2 regions of the Macrococcus armenti genome follow, and region 2 is predicted to be linked to the other one. Evidence: predicted binding sites of a transcription regulator. Region 2 holds the regulator's gene; the other holds the start of a gene.
The links. Region 2 encodes LexA, which represses DNA repair genes until DNA is damaged. Its sites were predicted from a motif close to CGAACATATGTTCG; they were not measured.

Region 1: the regulator LexA is predicted to act here: its motif matches at 1,886-1,899, upstream of uvrB (excinuclease ABC subunit UvrB).

The regions. Positions count from the first base shown of each region.
Region 1 covers NZ_CP083608.1:542,861-549,454, reverse strand. Annotated here, with positions in the region: gene uvrB (excinuclease ABC subunit UvrB) at 1-1,834, opposite strand, end outside; gene LAU42_RS02980 (DUF2198 family protein) at 1,940-2,176, opposite strand; gene LAU42_RS02975 (YfbR-like 5'-deoxynucleotidase) at 2,173-2,817, opposite strand; gene LAU42_RS02970 (TlpA family protein disulfide reductase) at 2,828-3,373, opposite strand; gene LAU42_RS02965 (CHAP domain-containing protein) at 3,443-3,886, opposite strand; gene LAU42_RS02960 (LysM peptidoglycan-binding domain-containing protein) at 4,106-5,068, opposite strand; gene cccB (cytochrome c551) at 5,339-5,650, opposite strand; one part of gene prfB (peptide chain release factor 2) at 5,723-6,594, opposite strand, start outside.
Region 2 covers NZ_CP083608.1:1,035,482-1,042,075, reverse strand. Annotated here, with positions in the region: gene LAU42_RS05370 (YneF family protein) at 1-81, opposite strand, end outside; gene tkt (transketolase) at 210-2,189, opposite strand; gene LAU42_RS05360 (DUF896 domain-containing protein) at 2,211-2,444, opposite strand; gene LAU42_RS05355 (hypothetical protein) at 2,529-2,750, opposite strand; gene lexA (transcriptional repressor LexA) at 2,898-3,518, shown strand; gene LAU42_RS05345 (metal-binding protein ZinT) at 3,968-4,708, shown strand; gene LAU42_RS05340 (VOC family protein) at 5,012-5,392, opposite strand; gene LAU42_RS05335 (hypothetical protein) at 5,402-5,815, opposite strand; gene rpsN (30S ribosomal protein S14) at 5,931-6,200, opposite strand; gene LAU42_RS05325 (metal ABC transporter solute-binding protein, Zn/Mn family) at 6,215-6,594, opposite strand, start outside.

The DNA of each region.
Region 1 (6,594 bases), 490 kb from region 2:
GTTTGTCTATCGGTGCTGTGTCTTCTACTTCTACAGTTGCACTGATTACATCTCGAATCTTCTTATTGATTGTTTTCGGCGTAATGCCATGTTCTTTATTGTATGCCTCCTGAATAGAGCGACGACGTGACGTTTCATCAATTGCAAACTGCATAGAGTCTGTAATCTTATCTGCATACATAATGACGCGCCCTTCTTCATTACGTGCTGCACGTCCGATTGTCTGAATAAGTGAACGCTGACTACGTAAAAATCCTTCCTTATCAGCGTCAAGTATTGCAACGAGTGATACTTCAGGTATGTCGAGCCCTTCTCTTAACAAGTTAATACCAACAAGTACATCAAATACACCGAGTCTTAAGTCACGTATAATCTCTATACGTTCTAACGTCTTAATCTCTGAATGAAGATAATTAACTTTAACACCCGCTTCTTTCAGATACGTTGTTAAATCTTCACTCATTTTTTTCGTAAGTGTTGTGATGAGAACACGTTCATTCTTTTCAACACGAAGACGTATTTCTTCCATAAGATCATCTATTTGATGCTCTGTCGGGCGAATTTCAATAATTGGATCCAGCAAACCGGTAGGTCGGATAATTTGTTCGACCATCTCATCTGTATGTTCAATTTCATATGGTCCAGGTGTTGCTGAAACGTATAAGAATTGATGTCCTTTCTGTTCAAACTCTTCAAATTTAAGTGGTCTGTTGTCCAGTGCACTCGGCAATCTGAAACCATGTTCAACAAGCACGTTCTTTCTCGCCTGGTCACCATTATACATACCACGAACTTGCGGTACTGTAACATGTGACTCATCCATCATAATCAACCAGTCATCACCAAAATAATCAAGTAAAGTGTACGGCGTTGATCCTCTTGGACGTAATGTTAAATGCAGTGAATAGTTCTCAATACCTGAGCAAAAGCCCATTTCCCGCATCATTTCAAGATCATAATTTGTACGTTGTTCAAGGCGCTGTGCCTCTAACAGTTTCCCTTCGTCACGAAACTTCTTTAGCTGTTCTTCAAGCTCCTTTTCAATACGTTCTATCGCAAGCTTCATCTTCTCTTCTCGCGTAACGAAGTGACTTGCCGGGAAAATTGCAAAATGTTCTCTTTCCTTTAGCACTTCACCTGTTAAATAATTAATCTCTCTAATACGTTCAATTTCATCACCGAAAAACTCAACACGTATACATTGTTCATCACGTGATGCAGGGAAAATCTCTACAACGTCTCCTCGTACACGAAATGTACCACGACGAAAATCGATATCGTTACGTGTATACTGAACATCTACAAGCTTCCTTAACAGTTGATTGCGTTCCATTTCCATTCCGACACGCACGCTGACAACTAAATCGCGGTACTCTTCCGGATTACCTAAACCATAAATACAGCTTACGCTTGATATGATAATGACATCGTCACGCTCAAATAGAGCGCTCGTTGCAGAATGTCGCAACTTGTCAATTTCGTCATTAATGGACGCATCTTTCTCAATAAACGTATCTGTCGAAGGGACATAAGCTTCTGGTTGGTAATAATCATAGTAACTTACAAAGTATTCAACTCTATTATCAGGAAAAAATTCCTTAAACTCACTATAGAGCTGGCCTGCTAAAGTTTTGTTATGCGCCATTATTAACGTCGGTTTCCCTACTCGCTCTATAACGTTGCTCATCGTAAACGTTTTCCCTGTACCTGTTGCACCGAGTAACGTCTGATGACGCTTTCCATCTTTAATTCCTTTAACAATCTTATCTATCGCCTCAGGTTGATCACCTGCAGGTTTATAATCTGAATGAATCTTAAACTCATGATGTTCCATTTAAGCCCCTCCTTATCGATTTACATTTTACCAAATTTAATGAACAAGGTACAAACATTTGTTCGTAAATAAAAAAGAAAACGAAAAATCGTTTTCTTATTATCGTTATATTTGATTTTCTTTATCAAGTTGATACATCTCAACAAACAAATAACCTACAATTAAACTTAATGTATCGAGAAAGACGATCATCTGCGAATGAAAAAATCCTTCATATACAGATACACCAATGACAATTACAGATAGAAATAACCCCATGTATTTACTGCGCACAATCATGCTGAAACAAACGACCATTAGCGCAGGTAACAAGCTTGCAAGAATATACCATACCGCCATCATTCATTTTCCTTTTGCTGCAGAATTGCCATCGTAATCTCGCGTAGTTCTGATCTCGGAATAAATTTCTCCTGTAACATATCAGGTAAAATATTGTTCAGAAAGTCCTGAACGCAATGTAAATGACTGAACTGAATAATTGTACGCAAACTCTTATCATATATTTCAAAAAATAACGGTTCTGGATTACGTTTTTGTATTTCACCGAACGATTCATAAAGTAAATCAATCTTATCTGCTACTGCAAGAATTTGCCCTTCTATCGTATCATCTTTACCCTCTTTCAGACGTTCATGATATATCTTACGGTATTGTTCAGGAAATTCACTATCGATAAACTTACCAATCATTTCTTCTTCAACTTCACTGAACAGCCTTTTTAATTCTTTAGATGCATACTTCACAGGCGTTTTAATATCACCTGTAAAGATTTCAGGATAATCATGGTTCAGTGCTTTCTCATAAACACTTTTCCAATTTATTTGTGTACCATTATATTCTTCTACAGTCGCTAAATACTGCGCAATTTTAGTGACTTTGAATGAGTGTGCCGCAACATTATGTTCCTGATATTTAAACTTACCGGGACAGCGTATTAACTTTTCCAGATCTGATAAACTTTTAAAATATTGATGAACACCCATTTCATCACTCCTAATCGATTTGCTGAATTATATTCTCTATTTGTGACTGATTTAACTCTCCGATATACGTCTTTAAAACTTTACCCTCTTTATCTACAAACAGTGTCGTTGGAACATATGTAAACTTATATTGTTTCGTAATTTCTTCAGATAAACTGTACATTGGATAATCCGGACCGTACTTTTTAATAAATGCATCACGCTTATCCGGTTTATCCTGCACATTCAATCCGATAAGACCAACATGATTCGGTTTTTGCTGATCATAGTGAATAAGTTCCGGCATTTCCTTATTACAAGGTTCACACCATGACGCCCACATATTGATAATATTAATATCATGCTTTAACGTTTCTTTCAACTTATATGTATGATTATTAAAATCCGTTACTGAAATATCCCCGATGTTTTTACCATTCACAGGATGTTCATGTGAAACTATATTCTTATTTGAGATTTGGTTTTTTGATTGGTTAAACTGAATAACTGTATAGATTGAGTATACTGCTAAAGATATAAAGAGTAACGACAATAGTATTGTAATTAATTTTCTCATATTCCACCTCAACGTCATTATAACAAAAAAACCTTACATCACGTAATGTGTGTAAGGTTTATATGAATATTAATATATATATTGATATTGTCCACGTTGTGATTTAGAAATTGTGCGGTATGTCTTTACACCTGAACGTGGATAATTCATTTCTGAAACGAGAATGCTTCCATTTCTATTGATGCGTTCTACTACTGCAGCATGTCCATGATAACCTAATTGTGAAATTAAAACTGATCCTTTAACAGGTGTACGACTTACTTTATAGCCCATACGTCTCGCATTGTTCGGCCAATATTTCGCACTTCCCCATGCATTTGAAACAGGACGTTTTAATTGCGCACGTCTATTGAATGCGTAATATACACAGCTACCTCTATAATAATAATTGTAGCCTGCTTTTTTAATTGGATTGTAGTACGCAGCTTCTGCTACCGGTACATTTGAATTTACGTGCTCTCCAGCTGAAAGTAACATAAAAACAGCAATGATTGATAATAGTACTTTTTTCATTTGTTGCGCCTCCACTTATATTAACTAAACTGATAGTACCATACAATGACGCACAAATATTCAATGTAACTTACATGTAATAAACCGTTAATATTAATAAAATACTAGTTCACAATATTACGTAATTATTGCATTATTATGTATTAATTTAATTTTTCTTTTTTAATATAAATAAATCCCATGGGATGAATATCATTCCATGGGATTTATTTAATATTATTAGAAACGGTAATATCCGTCAACTGAACCGTTTACGTAACTTACTGAGCGTTGACCAATACCTTCAGATGGGTTTAGAGCGTCAACCATTTGACCATTACCAATGTATACACCTACGTGGCTACCACCATTGAAGTATACTAAATCTCCAGCTTGTGGTGTTGATACACGTGTACCTGCTGCCATTTGAGCATATGTTGTACGTGGAATTGATTTTCCTTGTGCTGCTAATACTTGTTGTGCGAATGCTGAACAATCTACTGCAGAAGCAGAGTTTGCACCATATACGTATGATTTTCCAGCTGCTACACTGTTTGCGATTTGAGCAATGTTACCGTTAACAGGTGTGTTGTAAGAACGCGCTGGCGCTTTGTATGATTGTTGTGCTGGCGCTTTGTATGATTGTTGTGCTGGCGCTTGGTAAGATTGTTGTGCTGGTGCTTGATAAGATTGTTGAGCCGGTGCTTCGTATGATTGTGTATATGATTGCTGTGTTGGTGCTTCATAAGTTTGTGTAGGCTCTGATGCTGCAACAGGTGCTTCAACTTGTGCTGCTGTTTGAGTTACTGTTTGAACATCTGAAGTTTCAGCTTTAACTTCACCATTTGATTCAGGTGCTGTAAGTTTTAACTCTGTTCCTACTTCAATGATATCTGAAGTTAAGTTGTTCCAGTTCATTAAATCTTCAACTGTTAAATCAAATTGTGAAGCGATTGATTTTAAAGTGTCACCTTTTTTAACTGTATATGTTTTAGTATCTTCTACTTTTAATTTTTGACCAACTAAAATAAGATCGCCGTCTAAGTTGTTTAATGCTTTAAGTGCATCAACACTTGTACCATTCTCTTGTGCAATCGCCCATAATGAATCACCAGATTTAACGTTGTATTCACTTGCAAATGCTTGTGATGCTACTCCTGTAATCGCTGTGATTCCTGCTACTGTTACTAATGCTTTTTTCATTATATGTGTTGCCTCCTGAGTTTTATCTTATTCATGTTAATTATTATTTAATCAACTAAGTTTTTATTTAGAATTTTTCTACAGGAGTTAATATACCATAATAAAATCACGATTTAAGCATTGTAATGTTATTGTAATATAATCGTTACCCGGCTAACACAGTATGTAATGTTTCAGAAATTTCGCTAACTGTCCTATTGTAACTATTACAAAATTGTTATTATTAAATAAAAACGCAATACGGAATATACCGTATTGCGTTTATTAATATTATTTTTGTTTCGCTAAATACTTTGCAACTTTGTCAGCATCTTCACCGTCTACTACTTTACCCGGCATACTACCTTTTCCATTAATAATAATGTCATGGATTTCTTTCTCTGATAATTTGCTACCTACTTTCTGTAGGTTCGGTCCACTTGCACCTTCTAAATCTCTACCATGACATCCTACACATGAATTATTCGCATAAATTTCTGCACCAGGATCTGATGATGTTGTCTTTTTTTCTGGTTCATTTCCACCGCATGCTGTTAGCCCTAATACTGATAACGCTACGACACCTGCATATAACTTTTTCATTATTAAGCCCCCCTAATTATTCGTTATTTCCATTATATATCATTATGTATACAAAAGGAAATTAACATCATATTAAAGCTGACTTTTTAAATATGCATCGATAAATAAATCTAAATCTCCATCCATTACAGCGCCTGTATTGCCCGTTTCAGCATTAGTACGATGATCTTTGACCATCGAATATGGATGAAAAACATACGAACGAATCTGGCTACCCCAACCGATTTCTTTCTGTTCACCGCGAATTGCTGCAAGTTCAGCTTCCTGTTCCTCTATTTTTCTTTGGTAGAGTTTAGCTTTTAACATCTTCATTGCCTGTTCTCTATTTTTAATTTGAGAACGTTCATTCTGACATGTCACCACAATACCAGTCGGCTGGTGGGTTATACGAACAGCCGAATCCGTCGTGTTAACGTGCTGACCACCAGCACCACTTGCACGGTACGTATCTACTTTAATATCTTCATTATTAACTTCAATTTCAATATTATCGTTATCAAACTCCGGTGTAACATCACATGATACAAAAGAAGTATGACGTCGACCTGAAGAATCGAACGGTGAAATTCTAACGAGACGGTGCACGCCCTTTTCTGCTTTTAAGTAGCCATATGCATTATATCCTTTAATGAGAAGCGTAACACTTTTAATACCCGCTTCATCTCCCGGTAAATAATCTAACGTTTCTACTTTGAACCCTTTCTTATCTGCAAAACGCTGATACATTCTAAGAAGCATTTCTCCCCAATCCTGTGACTCAGTACCGCCTGCACCGGGATGTAATTCTAAAATGGCATTATTCGCATCAAATTCCCCGCTTAATAACATTTTAAGTTCAAAGTCATTTACTGATGAGGATAACGTGTTCAACTGATTAACTAATTCTTCATGCGTGTCAGCGTCTTGTTCTTCTTTATACATTTCAAATAATACTTCACAATTTT
Region 2 (6,594 bases):
TTTTCTCGCTAAGAAGAAACCACCCGCTGCACCTGCTATAAGTGCAAGTATTACAATAAATATCCAAATTCCAGTAGTCATTTGTTCACCCACTTTCTCATTCCTATAAAATTTTACTAAAAAGCATCATATATTTCAATAAGTTTTTAATAATATAATACGGAGCAAGTCGATATTATACTCACTCCGTAAATATTGATATTTAATTATTATTTCATATTTAAGATTTCATTTACAACGTTTTCAGAAGTAAATCCATATTTCTCCATTACAAGCTCTCCAGGCGCACTCGCACCAAATGTATCAATACCAATAACTTTGCCACCTAATCCAACATATTTATACCAACTGTCAGTTGCTGCCATCTCTATCGCGATTCTTTTTGTAATTGAAGGAGGCAGTACTGTTGTTTTATATGATTCATCCTGTGCATCAAATTGCTTCGTATTTGGCATTGATACGACTTGAACTCCTTTTCCTTGCTGTTCTAAAGTTTTAGCTGCTTCAATAGCTAAGTTAACTTCAGAACCTGTTGCTATAATTAAAATTTCAGGTTTTTCAGATTGATATGCGATATATCCACCACGTCTGACACCTTCTTCTAATTTATCCTGATTAATATCAATAACATCTAGATTTTGTCTTGTTAATACTAAAGCAGTTGGCGTTTCTTTAGATTCTAATGCTATCTTCCATGCAACACGTGTTTCATTACCATCAGCAGGTCGAATAACATTTAAATTCGGTATCGCTCTTAATCCCGCAAGTTGTTCGATTGGCTCATGCGTAGGTCCATCTTCACCAACTGCGATTGAATCATGCGTAAATACATAAGTTACTGGTAATCCCATAAGTGCAGATAAACGAACTGCAGGTTTTAAATAGTCACTGAAAACAAAGAATGTTGCACCATAAACTTTAAGTCCACCATGGGCTGCCATACCATTTAATGCTGCTCCCATTGCAAACTCTCTCACACCAAACCAAATATTCTTACCTTCTGGTGTCTCGGCTGAGAAGTCACCAGTTCCTTTTACGTTTGATTTATTTGAAGAAGCAAGGTCTGCAGATCCCCCGAAGAATGACGGTACTGTTTTTGCAATCGCCTGAATCATATCTCCACTCGTAGCACGTGTAGCCGCGCTTGAATTAACTTCATAAGTAGGGAACTGCTCAGCATAGTTTGTATGTAACTCACCAGCAATATCATTTTTAAATTGCGTCGCTAATGATTTATTGTCTGTTTCAAACTGTTTGAACGCTTCGTTCCAGTTATTTTCTTTTTCATTTGCACGTTTTAACATCGTTTCCTGGAATATTTCATACACAGATGGATCGACGTGGAATTTTTTATCAGCATCTAAAGCATATGCTTCAAACACTAATTTACGCTCATCAGCGCCTAAAGGTGATCCATGTACTCCATTTGTACCTTGCTTGTTTGGTGAACCATATCCGATAATCGTTTTCACTTCGATAATTGTTGGTAAGTCACTCTCTTTTGCTTTTACAATTGCTTTATCAATTGCTTCCAGGTCATTTCCGTCTTTAACGAGAATGTGCTGCCAGCCGTAACTTTCAAATCTTCCTTTAATATCTTCCGAAAACGATTTATTTAATTCACCATCCAGTGAAATATCGTTTGAATCATATAGTGCGATAAGTTTATTTAATTTAAGGTGCCCCGCTAAACTCGCTGCTTCATGAGAGATACCTTCCATCAGATCACCATCTGAAACGAGTGCATACGTATAGTGATCAACGAGTGTATCATTGTACGTTGCAGCAAGATGTTTTTCAGCCATCGCCATACCAACACTCATCGCAAAACCTTGCCCAAGAGGACCTGTTGTAATTTCTACACCTTTCGTATGGCGATATTCAGGATGTCCAGGCGTTTTTGAATCCCACTGTCTGAACTGTTTTAACTCTTCGATTTCCAGTCCACCTGATACATGTAAAAGTGCATATAATAATGCAGATCCATGTCCAGCAGACAGTACAAATCTATCCCTGTCAAAGAAATCGTGTGAAGCGGGATTAAAGTTTAAATGGCGCGTCCATAATGTATAAGCCATTGGTGCTGCACCCATCGGTAAACCTGGATGCCCAGAATTCGCCGCTTCAATTTGGTCAATACTTAAAGCACGAATAGTATCTACTGCTAATTGATCTTTTTCGTTAAACATAAAAATTCTCCTATCTATTGATTATTTTAATTTATTTTGTTTCTGAATATTTTTTAATTTTTCAGGTGTTACATCATTACCTTCCGGGTCAATTACTGTAGTATTTTCAATTGTCTTCTTGAAGGAATGACGGAATGACTGTAAATATTCTTTTCTTAACTTTGTTTGTTCTTTACCTTCTTCTTCTGTTAATCCTACTGTTTTCTTTTTATTTGCTAATTCATTGATACGTTTTATTTTTTTTTCATCTAACATTGAATTCATTCCTTTCATTATAAAGATACCAAAAAAAACGAGTGAAACCAACTGGCTTCACTCGTAATCCAATATAAAATAGAGTTAATTTACAACACCTAATACTTCACCATTTGATACTGGATCGTGATACACGTCCGAATGGGGTAGCTTCGTTTGATCCTGTTCCCCTATTTGTTCTGTAAATCCCGGTGCATCGTTATAATAAATTGCTTTTGATTGTTCGATATATAATATAGTAAAGACTGAGATCATCAAAAATAATACGAAACATAGCATAAATTCCTTAGAAATTCTAATTGTCATATTAAATTCCTCCTAGAACATTTGTTTGTATTTACACTTTAACAGAACACTTGTTCTATGTCAACAAAAACACGAACAAATGTTTGTTACATACGAACGTATATGCTATAATACAATTAACACCACATATAAGGAGTGTTTAATATAATGAGAGAACTTACAAAAAGACAAGAAGAAATATATGAATATTTAAAACATATTGTATCAACTAAAGGCTATCCCCCTAGCGTTAGAGAAATTGGTGAAGCAGTTGGTTTAGCGTCGAGCTCAACTGTTCATGGTCATTTATCCAGACTTGAAGAAAAAGGATATATTAAACGTGACCCTACGAAGCCTCGTGCAATTGAGATTGTTTCAACAGATGCTACTGAAAATTTTTCTGAAGCGACGATACACGTACCAGTTATCGGTAAAGTAACAGCTGGTATTCCAATCACCGCTATTGAAAATGTAGAAGAATATTTCCCGCTCCCTGCCCATTTTACTTCAAGTCATAATAGCGATATTTTTATTTTAGAAGTCGTTGGTGAAAGTATGATAGAAGCTGGTATATTAGATGGTGATAAAGTCATCGTCAGACGTCAATCAATTGCCGAAAATGGTGATATTATCGTTGCCATGACTGAAGATGATGAAGCTACAGTGAAGCGATTCTTTAAAGAAAATAACAGATACAGACTACAACCTGAAAACCCATCTATGGATCCAATTTACTTAGATGCTGTTACTGTTTTAGGAAAAGTTGTCGGCCTCTTTAGAGAGTTTTAGATTGTAACGAGTCAATATGAATAATCAAAAAAGTCACCAGACATTCTGGTGACTTTTTCATTTACCTAATATAATTTTTACTTGCTCTAATATATCTTTATGATCTTTTTTCTTAGTTTCTTTCATCTTACTATCCCCTTACTGTTCTATACCTCTCAATACCCGATAATGTATAACAGTAATCATTGAAACCTTGTATTTCTCATTTCTTTCTATTCGAAAATCCGAAAATTGCCAACCCTGCTATAAGTAAAAATAACGTTACTTGGTCATTTATAAGTTCAACACCATATCTCAAAATGAATAAAATCAATACATAACTAAAAACTAATGTTAATTTCATGTTTACTCCACCTCATTTATTCATATTACCATAAATATTTCATTGACGAATAAAATAAATTAAAGTATTATTTAAATCGTAATAATTACGATTGGAGATTAAAAATATGAAAAAGCCTTTTATAATCGGTTCAGCAATTACTTTATCAGTTCTACTTTCAGGCTGTAACCAGGACAAAGATAAAAATGAAGCAAAGAAAACTCAAACAGAGCAACACGAACATAAAAAAGATGAAAACAGCGTACATGAACATGACCACAAACACGATCATAAGCATGAACATGACCATGGCCATCACATGAGTGATGCTGATAAAAAAGTTTATGAAGGATACTTCGATGATTCAGCAGTTAAAGATAGAAAATTAACAGATTGGGAAGGTAGCTGGCAATCTGTTTATCCATTTTTAAAAGATGGTACACTTGATGAAGTTTTTGAGCATAAAGCAGAAGATCAGAAAAAGTCTGCTGAAGATGTAAAATCTTATTATACAACTGGTTATAAAACAGATGTATCACATATTAAAATTGGTGAAAAAGAAATAACATTTACACAAAATGGTGAAAAGCATAAAGGTGAATACGAATACGATGGTAAAGAGATTCTGACATATGAAAAAGGAAATCGTGGCGTACGTTATATATTTAAGCGTGTATCAGGCGATGATAAAGCACCTAAATTTATTCAGTTCAGCGATCATATTATTGCACCAGAAAGAGCACTTCACTTCCACATTTACATGGGTGATGACAGAGCAGAACTACTCAAAGAACTTGAAAACTGGCCAACATATTATCCAGATGATTTAAGTGCAAATGAAGTTAAGGAAGAAATGTTAGCGCATTAATAATAAAACAACCCCGAATTCATATGAATTCGGGGTTGTTCGTATATAATTATAACCAAACATTAAATGTATGCATTAATAGTATTACTGCAGTCAAGACTACAAATAAACTCGTATAGACTTTACGTGATTTCACATGACCTATTAGCATGCTCATATATAAACCAAGCAATGTTAACGCATATAGCAGTAGTTTTACATAAAGATTAATCTGCCCTCTCCCATTAATAGATGGTATAAAATAAAGCAAAATAAGACATAAGACAAAAATTACAAATAAGATTCTTTTATACATTTCTATCTTCACATCACAATCACATTAAAATAATGTCCATCTAAGTCAGTGAACATCATGCCATAATAACCATTTTTCATCGATGGTTCAGCAAGTACACTTCCCCCTGCAGTTTTCACAGAATGATTTAATACATCTACTGACTCATTATTAGAAAAATTAAATGAAACGATCATTTCCGGCTTATCAGAAATACTTTTTACTTCAGTGCCTATAAAACCTTCAAGTATATCATTTCGAAAGACACAAATTGTCTGATCACCGATTTTAAATGCTCCAATCGTTTCATTGTTACTTCGTTCTTCAATAATTTCAAAACCGATTGCTCGGTAAAAATTAAGTGCTTGTGCTACATTACGCACAGGTAAATTCAGCCAGTAATTACTCATAACGCTCTCCTAATGTATATTTATTAATGGAACACTTGATTTAATCACTTGATTTGAAATGATCAACTGTTTTAATTCGTCAGCAATATCGAGTTGATCCAAATGTTCAAAATCAAGCCATGCATAAGGATGGCTCACTTTAAATGTTTCATTATTTCTCGTATTAAATACAAATGCTGTATCATGAACTCGTGATTCAAAGATAAAACCTTTAAAAGTCTTTTTTTCCTCTACAACAAATAAAATACCGCCTACTTTTATGTTTTTATTCAACTTACGTGCAAACTGTTCTGCTGTTTGCTTTATCGTATGCTGACCTTTTTTAACGATACCTGGCAGTTTCATTTCTTTATTGCCAGTATCCTGAATTAATATTTTATCTTCAGTTGTAATCAGCAATGAAGCTGTAATTTTATCTTTCATTTCAATACTCCCTTGTCACTTATGTTCATAATATTATACCATATGACGCGCGGATGCAAAACAATACCCCGAACAATAACTTCGTTATTGTTCGGGGTATTGATGTTCAATCGTTTTACCAACTTGCTTTTTTTACACCAGGTAATTGCCCTTTATGTGCAAGCTCTCTTAAAGCGATACGTGATAGTCCAAACTTACGATATACACCACGCGGTCTTCCTGTCATTTGGCAACGGCTAGTCAATCTTGACGGAGAAGAATCTCGTGGGAGCTTACTTAATGCTGTGTAATCCCCTGCAGCTTTTAGTGCAGCACGTTGTTCTTTATATTTTTCTACAAGTTCCTGTCTTTTAAGTTCTTTTGCAATTTTTGATTTTTTAGCCAAATAATCTCTCCTTATTAATTGTTTAATGCTTTATCAATTGATTTAATATTTTCTTTCATTAAGTCCTGATATGTTACATCTTTTTTATCGTCTTTCGTTAAAACAGCTAAATTATGAAACTTTGCTGTTTCAATTTTTGTTTTATCTTTGATGATGTCTGCTGTTTTTGTCGGAATGTTCTGTTCATATAAAATAACAGAAGCTTTTGTTTTATCAATATTATTAATCATATTAATAATATCACTTTGAGATGGTTCTTCGTTATTCATACCAGAAACACCTTCTTGCTTAAATCCGTAACGGTGTGCTAAATATCCTAATGAATCGTGAGAAATGAATACTGTATCATGTTTTTTATTTTTTGTTACTTTCTTCATTTCCATATCGATTTCGT